One region of the Streptomyces canarius genome, then DNA from elsewhere that is predicted to be linked to it. Evidence: riboswitches for the same ligand, from Rfam matches in the RefSeq annotation. Region 1 holds a riboswitch; each other region holds the start of a gene.
The links. A riboswitch is a leader RNA that binds a small molecule or an ion and turns the genes downstream of it on or off. The one in region 1 is predicted to bind S-adenosylmethionine.
Positions count from the first base shown of each region.

Region 2: linked by a shared signal. The riboswitch ahead of thrC (threonine synthase) and the one ahead of IE294_RS08885 (aminotransferase class V-fold PLP-dependent enzyme) in region 1 are both predicted to bind S-adenosylmethionine.
Region 3: linked by a shared signal. The riboswitch ahead of IE294_RS24860 (amino acid ABC transporter permease) and the one ahead of IE294_RS08885 (aminotransferase class V-fold PLP-dependent enzyme) in region 1 are both predicted to bind S-adenosylmethionine.
Region 4: linked by a shared signal. The riboswitch ahead of IE294_RS20090 (DUF3293 domain-containing protein) and the one ahead of IE294_RS08885 (aminotransferase class V-fold PLP-dependent enzyme) in region 1 are both predicted to bind S-adenosylmethionine.

Region 1 covers NZ_BMVN01000004.1:422,845-426,025, forward strand. The annotation lists gene IE294_RS08885 (aminotransferase class V-fold PLP-dependent enzyme) at 1-1,196, opposite strand, end outside; SAM riboswitch class IV at 1,326-1,443, opposite strand; gene trpD (anthranilate phosphoribosyltransferase) at 1,517-2,581, opposite strand; gene qcrB (cytochrome bc1 complex cytochrome b subunit) at 2,704-3,181, opposite strand, start outside.
Region 2 covers NZ_BMVN01000006.1:39,600-42,780, reverse strand. The annotation lists gene IE294_RS10960 (MoaD/ThiS family protein) at 181-456, opposite strand; gene thrC (threonine synthase) at 605-1,888, opposite strand; SAM riboswitch class I at 1,906-2,045, opposite strand; gene IE294_RS10950 (glucosyl-3-phosphoglycerate synthase) at 2,177-3,121, shown strand.
Region 3 covers NZ_BMVN01000018.1:106,211-109,391, forward strand. The annotation lists gene IE294_RS49075 (putative leader peptide) at 1-62, shown strand, start outside; gene IE294_RS24855 (glutathione S-transferase C-terminal domain-containing protein) at 145-1,032, shown strand; SAM riboswitch class IV at 1,110-1,220, shown strand; gene IE294_RS24860 (amino acid ABC transporter permease) at 1,574-2,557, shown strand; gene IE294_RS24865 (amino acid ABC transporter ATP-binding protein) at 2,554-3,181, shown strand, end outside.
Region 4 covers NZ_BMVN01000013.1:87,648-90,828, forward strand. The annotation lists gene IE294_RS20085 (DUF2252 domain-containing protein) at 1-464, opposite strand, end outside; gene IE294_RS20090 (DUF3293 domain-containing protein) at 617-1,117, opposite strand; SAM riboswitch class IV at 1,163-1,278, opposite strand; gene IE294_RS20095 (FG-GAP-like repeat-containing protein) at 1,349-3,181, opposite strand, start outside.

The DNA of each region.
Region 1 (3,181 bases):
TCGGGGGCGCCGCACTCGCCCTGGGTCTGCGGGTCGCTGCCGAGCAGGGTGCGGACCAGGGGGTGGGCGCAGAAGAGGCCGTCGCGGACCCCGATGCCGTACTCGGCGGAGAGCGCGGCGGCGAAGTGCGAGCTGTTCCAGCCCTCGACGACGAAGGAGATGACGCCGACGCGCGGGGCGTCGTCGCCGAAGAGGGACAGCACGCGCACCTCGGGCACCTCGGCCAGGCCCTCGCGGACCTTGGCGATCAGGTGCTGTTCGCGGGCGACGAGGGTGTCCCAGCCGGCCTCGGTGAGGGCCTTGCAGGCGGAGGCGATGGCGTAGGCGCCGATGACGTTCGGGGAGCCCGCCTCGTGCCGGGCCGCGGTCTCGTGCCACTCGACGGCCACGCCGCCGTCCTGGCGCCGGGTGACCTTGCGGCTGGCGCCGCCGCCCGCGAGGTACGGCTCGGCCGCCTGGAGCCAGTCGGCGCGGCCGGCCAGGACGCCGGAGCCGAAGGGGGCGTACAGCTTGTGGCCGGAGAAGGCGACCCAGTCGACGTCCAGGTCACGCAGGTCCACCGGGTGGTGCGGGGCCAGCTGGGCGGCGTCCAGGACGATGCGGGCGCCGTGGGCGTGCGCGGCGGCGGCCAGTTCACGCACCGGCCACAGCTCGCCGGTGACGTTGGAGGCGCCGGTGACGCAGACCAGGGCCGGGCCGTACGGGTCACGGCCGGCGAGGGCCCGCTCCAGGGTCTGCACCGCCTGCCGCGGGGTGCGCGGGGCGTCGAGGCAGGTGACCCGCGCGTCCTGCCAGGGCAGCAGGGAGGCGTGGTGCTCGGTCTCGAAGACGAAGACCTCGCAGTCGGCCGGGATCACCCGGGCCAGCAGGTTGAGGGAGTCGGTGGTCGAGCGGGTGAAGATCACCTGGTCGGCCGGGCGGCAGCCGAGGAACTCGGCGACCGTCTTGCGGGCGTTCTCGAACAGGTCGGTGGAGAGCTGGGAGAGGTAGCCGGCGCCGCGGTGGACACTGCCGTAGTACGGGGCGTACGCGGCGACGTCGTCCCAGACGCGCTGGAGGGCGGGGGCGCTGGCCGCGTAGTCCAGGGCGGCGTAGCTGACTTCGCCGCCGGTGACCAGCGGAACGGTGACATCTCGCCCCAGAACGGGCAGAGGGGTGCAAACGGACTGGTCGGCGGCAGCGGTGGAGACGGACATGGCGGAACTCCCGTGAGAGGAAGGCGAAGAGAGAAAAAGGGGTGTGCGGAGGCGGGGCTCTGCGGCCCTAACGCATTCGCTTGCTCACGGAGGACTCCCTCGAACGACCAGGACCCCTGGTGTGTGAGGGGTCCGCGCTTGCCGTAGGCCTTGCTGCCGTACGACCTGGTCTTCACCCGGGGCACCCCGCCACGGACGGAGGGTTGCCGGACAGTCGGCCGGGGCCTCATGACTGTCACTCATGACCTGGTACAGGAACGTACTGAAGTGATCGTCGTCCCGCAACCCGTGTCCGGATCGCGGGACGACTCCCGGGGGCGTCAGGCGTTGCTGACGGCCACCCAGCGGTCCAGGGTGCGCTTGGCCGCGCCCGAGTCGATCGACTCCGCGGCCCGCGCCATGCCCGCGCGGATCTGCTCGGTGAGCGGCGCGTCCGCCGGCTCCAGGGCCACCAGCGCCGCCGCCGAGTTCAGCAGGACGGCGTCCCGTACGGCCCCCCTCTCGCCGTCCAGCAGCCGGCGGGCGACCGCCGCGTTGTAGGAGGCGTCGGCACCGCGCAGGGCGTCCACGGGGACGAGGTCGATGCCGGCCTCGCGCGGGTCGAAGACCTCCTCCGTGACCTTGCCGTCCCGGACCACCCACACCCGGGAGGTAGCGGTGACGGTCAGCTCGTCCAGGCCGTCGTCGCCCCGGAAGACCAGCGCGGAGTTGCCGCGCTCGGCGAGGACACCGGCGACGATCGGCGCCATGCGGGGATCCGCGACCCCGACGGCCTGCGACCGCACCTGCGCGGGGTTGGTCAGCGGGCCCAGCACGTTGAAGGTGGTCCGGATGCCCAACTGGCCGCGCGCGGCGGCGACATGACGCAGGGACGGGTGGAACCGCACCGCGAAGCAGATGGTGATGCCGGCCTCCTCGGCCACCTCGGCCACCCGCTGCGGGGTCAGGTTGAGGTTGACGCCCAGCTTCTCCAGGACGTCGGAGGAGCCGGAGGCGGAGGACGCGGCGCGGTTGCCGTGCTTGACGACCTTCGCCCCCGTGCCCGCGACGACGATCGAGGACATGGTGGAGATGTTCACCGTCTTCGCGCCGTCGCCGCCGGTGCCGACGATGTCCACGGCCGGGCCGGGCACCTCGATGACGTTCGCGTGCGCGTACATCGTCCGGACCAGTCCGGTGATCTCCTGGACCGTCTCGCCCTTGGCCCGCAGCGCCACCATGAACCCGGCGATCTGCGCGTCGGTCGCCTCCCCGCGCATGATCAGGTCCATCGCCCAGGCGGTGTCGTCGGCGGACAGGTCCCGGCCGTCCAGCAGACCGTTCAGCAGGGCGGGCCAGGAGCGGCCCGCCGCGGTGTCGCCTCCAGCGGGGGTCACAGCGCTCATCAGCCGCTCCTTGAACAGGTTCCTGCTACGTCGTACACCACCCTATCCAGCCGGGCGGCACGGCGAAGGGCCCCGTCCGGGTTGCGGACGGGGCCCTTCGGCGTGGCGTGGCGACGCGGGGATCAGTGGTGGCCGTGGCCGCTCGTGATCTCCTTGTACTCCTCGACGGTCGGCTTCGGGATCTGGTTGTCCTCGCCGAAGTAGGCGTTGGACAGCTTCGCCCGCAGCTTCTGAGAGGCCGGGACCTTGCGCTCGACACCGTTCTCGTCGACCGTCGGACCGATCTCGGCCGGCTGGTACTGGTCGTGCGAGGTGAGCGTGTGCAGCTGCTCCTGGCTGAGCGGCTCGTGCACCTCGATGAACTCACCGTGCGGCAGTCGCTTGATGATGCCGGTCTCGCGGCCGTGCAGCACCTTGTCGCGGTCGCGGCGCTGGAGACCCAGGCAGATCCGCTTGGTGGCGATGAAGGCGAGGACCGGACCCACGAAGTAGGCGATCCGGACGAACCAGGTGACCGCGTTGATCGACAGGTGGAAGTGCGTGGCGAAGATGTCGTTGCCGCCACCGATCAGCATCACGAAGTACACGGTCAGCCAGGCG
Region 2 (3,181 bases), on a different contig from region 1:
CTTGTCGGGCGGGCGGCATGAAATCCAGGGCCCGCGACCCGGAGGCCGGGGCCGTGTTCCCCAACTCTACCGCGCTCAATCACACAGAATTGCCCCCTCCGCTTCTCTTACGGAGGGGGCAATCGGATGAACAGCCGGTAACCGCGGTTACCGAAGGTAATGAGCGGGCGGATCCGCGGCTCAGCCGCCGGCGACCGCCGGGATGATCGAGACGCCGGCCCCGTCGGGGGTCGTCGTGTCCAGGCCCTGCTCGAACCGGACGTCGTCGTCGTTGACGTACACGTTGACGAACCGGCGCAGCTTGCCCTGGTCGTCCAGCACGCGCGCGGCGATGCCCGTGTGGTTCTTCTCCAGGTCGGCGATGACCTCGCCGAGCGTCGTGCCCTCGGCGGCGACCTCGGCCCGCCCGCCGGTGTAGGTGCGCAGGATGGTGGGGATGCGAACGGTCACGCTCATGCGGTGGGACCTCCGGTCGGGTTCACGGGTACGGCGGGGCGGCGCCCCAGGGGCGCGGGGCCGTGGTGCGGGTGCGGCTGCCGCCGCGCGGGCGTGACCGGCCCCCACCGGCCCGCGGGTCGCGTGCGGCCTCCCGGCGGAACGCCCGTCATGCGAGGCCGGCCTCTCGGAAGGAGTCCAGGGTCGGGCGGATGGTGGCGGTGAGACCGGTGCCGGCCACCGCGTCCAGGGTCTTCAGGCCGTCGCCGGTGTTGAGGACGACCGTGGTCTTCGCCGGGTCCAGCACGCCCGCCTCCAGCAGCTTGCGGGTGACGCCGACGGTCACGCCGCCGGCGGTCTCCGCGAAGATGCCCTCGGTCCGCGCGAGCAGCTTGATCGCGTCCACGACCTCCTCGTCCGTCACGTCCTCCACGGCACCGCCGGTGCGGCGCGCGATGTCCAGGACGTACGGCCCGTCGGCCGGGTTGCCGATGGCCAGGGACTTGGCGATGGTGTTCGGCTTCTGGGGCCGTACGACGTCGTGGCCGGCCTTGAAGGCGGTGGAGACCGGGGAGCAGCCCTCGGCCTGAGCGCCGAAGATCTTGTACGGCCTGTCCTCGACCAGACCGAGCTTGATCAGCTCCTGGAGCCCCTTGTCGATCTTCGTGAGCTGGGAGCCGGAGGCGATCGGGACCACGATCTGGTCCGGCAGCCGCCAGCCGAGCTGCTCGCAGATCTCGTACGCCAGGGTCTTGGAGCCCTCCGCGTAGTACGGCCGCAGGTTGACGTTGACGAAGCCCCAGCCCTCGCCGGCCGGGTCGCCGATCAGCTCGGAGCAGAAGCGGTTCACGTCGTCGTAGTTGCCCTCGATGCCGACGAGTTCACCGCCGTAGACCGCGGCCATCACGATCTTGCCCTGCTCCAGGTCGTGCGGGATGAACACGCAGGAGCGGAGGCCGGCGCGGGCGGCGGCGGCGCCGACGGCGCCGGCCAGGTTGCCGGTCGAGGAGCAGGACAGGGTGGTGAAGCCGAAGGCGCGCGCGGCCTCCAGGGCCTGGGCCACGACCCGGTCCTTGAAGGAGTGGGTCGGGTTGCCGGAGTCGTCCTTCACGTACAGGCCGCCGGTCACGCCCAGCTCGCGGGCCAGGTTGTCGGCCTGGACGAGCTTGGTCCAGCCCGGGTTGATGTTCGGCTTGCCGGCGACGTCCGCCGGGACCGGCAGCAGGGGCGCGTAGCGCCAGATGTTCGCGGGGCCCGCCTCGATGCGGCGGCGCAGTTCCTCGGTGTCGTAGCCGGAGAAGTCGTAGGCGATCTCCAGCGGGCCGAAGCACTCCTCGCAGGCGAAGACCGGGCCGAGCGGCACCCGGTGACCGCACTCGCGACAGCTCAGGGCCGCGGCGGGGCCGAGGTCGACGGTGGATTCGCTGGTGGTGGCAACTGTCTGCACAGCCATGGAGGCGAGGCCCTTTCTCCTCATCTTCCCCACGACGCATCTCGCCGTGAGACGGAATTGGCACCTTCCCTGGCCGTGAGCCTCGCGCGAACGAGTCCGGTCAGGGGGGTTGCCGGGGCTTCACCGGGCCGTGTCCCTCTGCCCCTCTGGATGAGCGGTATGCGGTTGTGGAACGCACCCGACCCCCGACATGCGATGGTCATCGGCGTTGTTCAAGACTGTAACCGACGGCCGGGACAGTTGAGATAGTCGTCCGAACCGCGAGACAAGAGTGAGGAGCCACAGACTGTGCTGGAAGAAGTCGAGCGCTGGCTGACCACCCGGTCCTGGTCCGTGGCCGATCGTCCGCTGCACCAGATCCTCGCCGCGAAGCAGCGCACGGGCCAGACCGTCAGCGTCGTCCTGCCCGCGCTCAACGAGGAGGAGACCGTCGGCGACATCGTCGAGGTCATCCGGCACGACCTCGTGGAGCAGGTGCCGCTCGTCGACGAGATCGTGGTCGTCGACTCGGGCTCCACCGACCGCACCTCCCAGGTCGCCGCGCGCGCGGGCGCCCGGGTCGTCCACCGGGACGCCATCCTGCCGCGCGTCCCGGCCGTCCCCGGCAAGGGCGAGGTGCTGTGGCGGTCGCTGCTGGTGACCGGCGGGGACATCGTCTGCTTCGTCGACGCGGACCTCAGGGAGTTCTCCTCCGACTTCGTCTCCGGGATCGTCGGCCCGCTGTTCACCGACCCGGACGTCGACCTGGTCAAGGCGATGTACGACCGTCCGCTCGGCGGCAGTGCCGGGCAGGGCGGCCGGGTCACCGAACTCATGGCCCGTCCGTTGCTGAACATGCACTGGCCACAGCTGGCCGGGTTCGTGCAACCGCTGGGCGGCGAGTACGCGGCCCGCCGCACGCTGCTGGAACAGCTGCCGTTCCCCGTCGGCTACGGCGTGGAGCTGGGCATGCTGGTGGACGCGCTGCACCTGGTGGGCCTGGACGCGCTGGCCCAGGTCGACGTGGGCGTGCGCAGGCACCGGCACCAGGACGGGCAGGCGCTCGGCCGGATGGCCGCCGCGATCTACCGCACCGCCCAGCTCCGGCTGGCCCGCGGCCATCTGGTCCGGCCCGCGCTGACCCAGTTCGAGCGGGGGGAGGCGGGGTTCGAGCCGCGCACCTACTCGGTGGACACCGAGGAACGGCCGCCCATGGTGGAGATCGCGGAGTACGCCGAACGGAAGGTGGCCTGAACGGGCCGTATACGGTCGGCTTCCCCGGGCGGGCCGTACGTTTGAGCGGTTCGGGGCCGG
Region 3 (3,181 bases), on a different contig from region 1:
TCACCTCCCGTCGCCACATCGACCTCCAGCGCGTGTGCAGCGCGATCAGCCGCCACCGCTGAGCCGGGCCGCCCCTCCGCCCCCACCGACCGGTCACGCCCGTGCCGGCGCGCCCCTTCGCACACCCACCACCCGGGGAGACGCATGTCCATCACTCCGCTCGCCGCCGTCCCGTCCACCCGCGGTACCGCGCCCGTCTTCCGAGGCCGGATCGGCCGGGACGCGCGCAGCGGCCACTACGCCGTGCCGCACCGCTACCGGCTCCATCTGTCGACCGCCTGCCCCGACGGGCTGCGCCTCGCCGTCGGCCACAGCCTGCTCGGCCTGGACGACCGCTGTCCCGTCACCCTCCTGCCCGCTGTCCCGGACTGTCCCGGCGGCGGCCACGCCGTGCTCCGCCCGCTCTACGAGGCGAGCGCCCACCACTACACCGGCCCGGCGCTCGCGCCCGTGCTCAGCGACGACTGGTCCGGACGCATCGTCAGCACCCACACCCCCGACATCCTGCGCGACCTGGACCGGTTCCGGCCGGGCGGCGACGCCCGCCTGTACCCCTCCGGCCTGGAGTCCGTGATCGAGGCCGTCGAGCGGATGTGCGCCGAGGGCATCGAGGAGGCCGCGCAGGGCGCCGGCCGCGCCGGTGCCGACCCCGCCGAACGGGCCGCCGCCCTCGACGTGCTGCTGGACACCCTGGGCCGGCTGGAGCGGCGGCTGAGCGGCGCGGAGTACCTGGCCGACGACCGGCTCACCGCCGCCGACATCGAGCTGTGGGTCACCCTCGTGCAACTCGACACCGTCCACCGCTGCCACCTCGACGCCTCCGCCGTGCACCGCATCGTCGGCCACCACGCCCTGTGGGCCTACGCCCGCCGCCTGGCCGCCCACCCCGCCTTCGGCCGCCACCTCGACCTCGACGGCATCGCCCGCCGCCACCACGGTCGCTGCCAGGGCCTGGAGGCCGCCGGAGCCGCTGTCCAGATCCTGGACTGGGCAGGCCACGCCGCGGATGCCCCGGACGCTTCGCGCAGGTGAGAGCGGGCCGCCGAGGTCCACTGGGCGGACGGCCGTTGACATTCGAACGGGCAACTGCCTTACTTACGGCTCAGAACGGTCATGAGCGTCAGCGCCAAGCCCTGGCTCGCTGACCGGCAACCCTCGCACCGCGGTGGGGTGCCCCAGGTGACGACCGGACCGGATGACGTTTTCGGTAAGCGCGAGGCCCCACGGGGCCGGAACAGTGACAGGTGACGCCATGTACGCAGCTCCCAGGACGGCCGCGAGCCGCCCCCAGGGCTGCGTACCGTCGTACGCCGGTCTCCTCGTCGCCGACCGCGCCGTCGATCTGCTCCGCGTGAACAGCGCACTGTGTACCGCACCGGGCTCTGCCCGCTGTCAGGGCTGACGTCTCCTCCCAGCCCCCGCGTTCCCGCCGCACACCGTCCGTCCGGTGTGCCGTTGTCCGCCCAGCCCCCGGTTCCGCGCCTGTTAGTGCGCCGCCTCGTGCCCCAGTGCCGTCGTGGCCCACCTCCGCTCCCGCGCGGCCCCGGGGTGACCGACTCCGCCGGAGCCCGCCATGAGTGAACCCGCAGGCGCCGCCGTCTCCCTAGCCGAGGCGCCGGCCCCCGCCGACACACCGTCAAAACCCCTGTCCGCCCAGCCGGTCCAGCCGCTGCGCCGGCCCGGCCGGTGGATCGTCACCGCCGCCGTCCTCGTACTCGTCGCGCAGATCCTGCACGGACTGGTCACGAACCCCTTCTACCAGTGGGACCGCTTCCGCTACTGGTTCCTGCGCCCCACCGTCCTCGACGGCCTCCTCGTCACCCTCGAAGTCGCCGCGCTCAGCGCCGTCCTGGGGCTCCTCGGCGGCATCCTGCTGGCACTCGCCCGGCTCTCCGGGAGCCCGGTTCTGCGCGCGGTCAGCTGGACCTACACCTGGCTGTTCCGCTCCGTACCGCTCATCGTCGTACTGATCTTCCTCTACAACTTCAGTGCCCTGTACAAGACGTTGAGCCTCGGCGTGCCGTTCGGACCCGCCTTCGTCACCTTCGACGAGTCCCGGCTGGCCACGGACATGACGATCGCCGTCATCGGCCTCAGCCTCAACGAGGCGGCGTACGCGGCCGAGGTGGTCCGCGGCGGCATCCTCTCCGTGGACCAGGGACAGCACGAGGCCGCCGCCGCGCTCGGCCTGCCCCGGGGCTACCAGTTCCGCAGGATCGTCTTCCCGCAGGCCCTCAGGTCCATCACCCCGAACTACGTCAACCAGCTCATCGGCCTCATCAAGAGCACGTCCCTGGTCTTCTACGTGTCGCTGCTCGACCTGTTCGGCACGGTGCAGTCGATGGGCAGCACCTACCCCGGTGACGTCGTGCCGCTGCTGATGGTCGCCACCGTCTGGTACCTGATCCTCACCAGCGCCGTGTCCGTCGTCCAGTTCTACGTCGAGCGGTACTACGCCCGGGGCGCCACCCGCACCCTGCCGCCGACCCCCTTGCAGAAGGCCCGGGCCGTCCTCGCCGGCCTGCGGGCCCGGCTGAGCCGGGAGGCCGCCGTATGACCACCGCGCAGACCCTGCCGAAGGCCGCCCCCGCCGCGCTCGAAGTGCACGGCGTCCACAAGTGGTACGGCTCCCACCGCGTCCTCGACGGCATCGACCTGACCGTCCGCCCCGGCGAGGTCACGGTGATCCTCGGACCGTCCGGCTCCGGCAAGTCCACGCTGCTCAGGGTCGTCAACCACCTGGAGAAGCCCGAGATCGGCCACGTCAGCGTGGGCGGCGAGCTGATCGGGGTGAGGCGGCACGGGGACCGGCTCAGGGAACTCAGCGAGCGCGCCATCCTCGCCCAGCGCAGCCGGATCGGCTTCGTCTTCCAGAACTTCAACCTCTTCCCGCACCTGACCGTCCTGGAGAACGTCGCCGCGGCCCCCGCCGCCACCGGCGGGCTGACCAGGGCGGCGGCGCAGGAACTCGCCCGGGAACTCCTCGACCGCGTCGGCCTCGGCGACAAGACCGGCGCCTACCCGCGGCAGCTGTCCGGCGGCCAGCAGCAGCGCGTCGCCATCGCCCGCGCCCTCGCCCTGCGGCCCGGGATCATCCTCTTCGACGAGCCGACCTCGGCGCTCGACCCCGAACTCGTCGGCGAGGTGCTGGCCGTCATCAAGGACCTGGCCACCAGCGGCA
Region 4 (3,181 bases), on a different contig from region 1:
ACGAGGTCGCCGCGGGCGTCGCCGTACAGCCCGAAGTTGGCCGCGTGGGCGTCACCGCAGATCTGGGTGCCGATCCTGGTGGTGGGGGTGCGCGCGAGGTCGTACGCCATGAGTGCGGCGGAGCCGCGCAGGAAGGCGAAGGGGGTGGCCGCCATCCGGCCCACGCGCAGCGGGGTCAGTTCGGCGATGCGGCCGGCGTTGGACTCGGCCACCGCGCTCACCGCGTCGGGGCGGGCGGCGTCCAGCTCCAGCGTGCGGTGGGCGGAGCGCGGCACACCCGTCCGGAGCGCCTTGCCCTCCTCCTTCGGCGAGCCCTGCGGCGGCCAGGCGGCGAACCCGCGCACCCGGGGCAGGCGGCGTGCGCCCCGGTCCGCCGCGTCCGTCGCTCCTACATCGGTTCCGGTCACCGCGACCGCCTTCCCCGCACGGCCCGCCCGCCTTCGAACAGGCGACGGTACGAACATCAACTCGGGGAGACCGTACAGCCGGTGGCCGAAAACCGTCAGCACCCTGGGGAAACTCAGCGCGCCCGCGGGTGAAGACCCTCAAGACCCTGAAGGCCCTGAAGGCCCTGAAGGCCCTCAAGACCCTGAAGATTCTCAAGACCTGAAGACCCTCAAGGCATTGAAGGCCCTGAAGGCCCTGAAGGCCGCTCTGTAGCCCGCCACCCGAGTGTCAGTGCCTCTTCGGCGCCGAAGCAGGTGAGCAGCCTCCATGCCGGCGCCGACCAGGCGAACACCGCGTCCTGCCCGAACTCCCGTCCCAGCGCGCGCGCTTCGTCGTCGCTCAGGCCGACGATCGCCGCGCTCTCCTCGGTGTGCCGGCCGTCCGGGTCACCGCCGACAGCGGGCCACCACGGAAGTCCCCGCCGGCGCAGCAGGCCGAGCAATTGCCGATGCGCGCGGTCGTTGTGCTGCCGGGAGGCGCGGGTGCCCCGGGGGTTGTGGGCCGTGACCACGTGGATGGTCTCCCCGTGCGGGACGGGGAACCGGCCCACCACCACCCCGGGCGGTGCCGGGGTGATGCGGACCGGTCCTCCGGGCAACTCCACGTCCACGACGGCCTGCTGGTAGAGGCCCCACTGGGACGTTCGCGTGATCGGGTTGCCGGCGGTCATGAGGGTCTCCGTCCGAGAGGGACCCCCTTACCCGCCGGGCAGGGAGATCCGCGCTTACCCCCACGGGACCGTGGGGGCCCGGTCTTCCCTGGAGGGCACCTTGCGCGGTGAGCGAGGTTGCCAGCCGACGCTCGTCCAGGGGCGCGATCGGCTTCGTGACCGAGGCGGATCCTGGCACGGGGCCCGGCGCAAAGTCCAGCCCAGGACCCGTGGCTGACGTCGCATCCGCCGTCACATGACGGCCGTGTACCCCTTCCACCCGGTGGCGATCTTCACTCGGCCCCCGAACGAGCCCTTGCCGTTGCCGTTGTAGCGCCACACGGTGCCCGCGGTGTCGCGGGCCACGAGGTCCGCGCGGCCGTCGCCGGTGAAGTCGCCCGCGCCGACGACCGCGTTGTAGGAGGCGCCCCAGTCGGCGAACACCTTGACGCGGGCCTTGAAGCCGCCCGTGCTCGTGGTGGTGGCCTCGTACCGCCACAGCTCGTTGGACTTGTCCTGGACGAGGAGGTCGCCGCGGCCGTCGCCGGTGAGGTCACCGGCGCCGACGATCTTCTTGTAGCCGGTCCAGTGGGAGGCGATCCTCGTGCGGGCGGAGAGCCTGCCGTTCGCCGCGCCCTTGAAGAGGTAGACGTCCCCGGTCGAGGACTGGCGGCCGATCAGGTCGGGCCGGCCGTCGCCGTTGACGTCGCCGGGTGAGGTCAGGACGTCGTACGCGTTCCAGCCGGAGGTGCCGAGCGAGGTGTACGGCGTGGCGGGCGTCGGGGCCTTGCCGCAGGCCGGGCGGTAGGCCCGCAGGGCGCCGCCGGTGCGGACCAGCACGTCGTTGCAGTGGTCGCCGTCCAGGTCGCCGAACGGCACGATCCGGGCGGTGGCCGGCCAGCCGGAGCCGGAGACCGTGCCGCCCAGCGTGCCCGTACCGGTGCCGCGCCGGACGGTGAGGGTGCCGGAGGAGCTGAGGGTGAGGACGTCACCGACCCCGTCGTTGCCGGCGTAGTCGCGCGGTGCCGCCGTCCCGGCGGTCACCTTGACGTCTCCGGAGAGGGTGAGCGCGGCGCCCCGGCCGTCGGCGGGCCGGGCGGTGAGGGTCCAGGTGTAGGCGCCGTTGGCGACCAGGCGACCCGCGGTGTCCCTGCCGTCCCAGGCGGCCGTCAGCAGGCCCCGGGCCGTGCCGCCGGAGAGCGTACGGACGGTGGCGCCGGACGTCTTCCGGCGGACGGTCACCTTCCAGTCGGCGGCGGGCTTGGACAGCCACCAGGTGCCGGACCAGTGCGCGGAGCCCGCGGTGACCGTGGCGTCGACGGCCGTGAGGGGGGACGCCGGGACGCCGGCCGGCACGACGTGCACGCGCTGGTCGCGGTCGGCGTAGGCGACGCCGCCGCCGAAGCGGTCCACGGTCCAGCTGCTCCCGGCCCCGGTGTTCTCCTGGCCGAGGTCGGTCCAGTCGGCCAGCTCGCGGCTCGGCAGGTCGGTGTGACTGCCGCCGGCCGGCAGCCCGTTGTGCAGGTCGAGCAACCTCAGCCCGCTGTCCGACTGGGTGCCGGGAACCCGCTCGACCAGGTATCCGTCCCCGAGCAGGACCCGGCTGTCCGGGGCGGTGGAGGTGCGCTTGGTCGTGCGGTCGTACAGGCCCGCGCCGTGTACGTCGCCCCAGGCGTCCCGGCAGACCCAGTAGACGAAGCGGCCCACGGCCTGGAGGTCGGACGGGGTGCAGCCGTCGCGGGTGGTGAAGGACTCGACGGCGGTTCCCGCGGGGAGCCGGGTGGCCGTGACCTTCCCGCCGCTCGCCGCGCCGCTCCACAGGGTGTTCCCCCACACGGCCGCGGCGACCCGGTCCCGCTTGAGCAGGACCTTGCCCGCCCCGGCGGTGGCGAACCCACCGATGTACTGCTTGCCGGAGGAGGCGCCGTCGACGACGGCGTACCGCCCGGAGAGGTCCGTGAGCTCCGGGGAGTCGTCGCCGGTGTCGAGGGTCGGGCCCCAGTCGACGGCGCCGTTGGCGCGCAGCATGGTCAGGCCGGACTCGGTGGAGTCGCGGCGGCCGTGGCGGCCGGTGCCGTCGGCGAA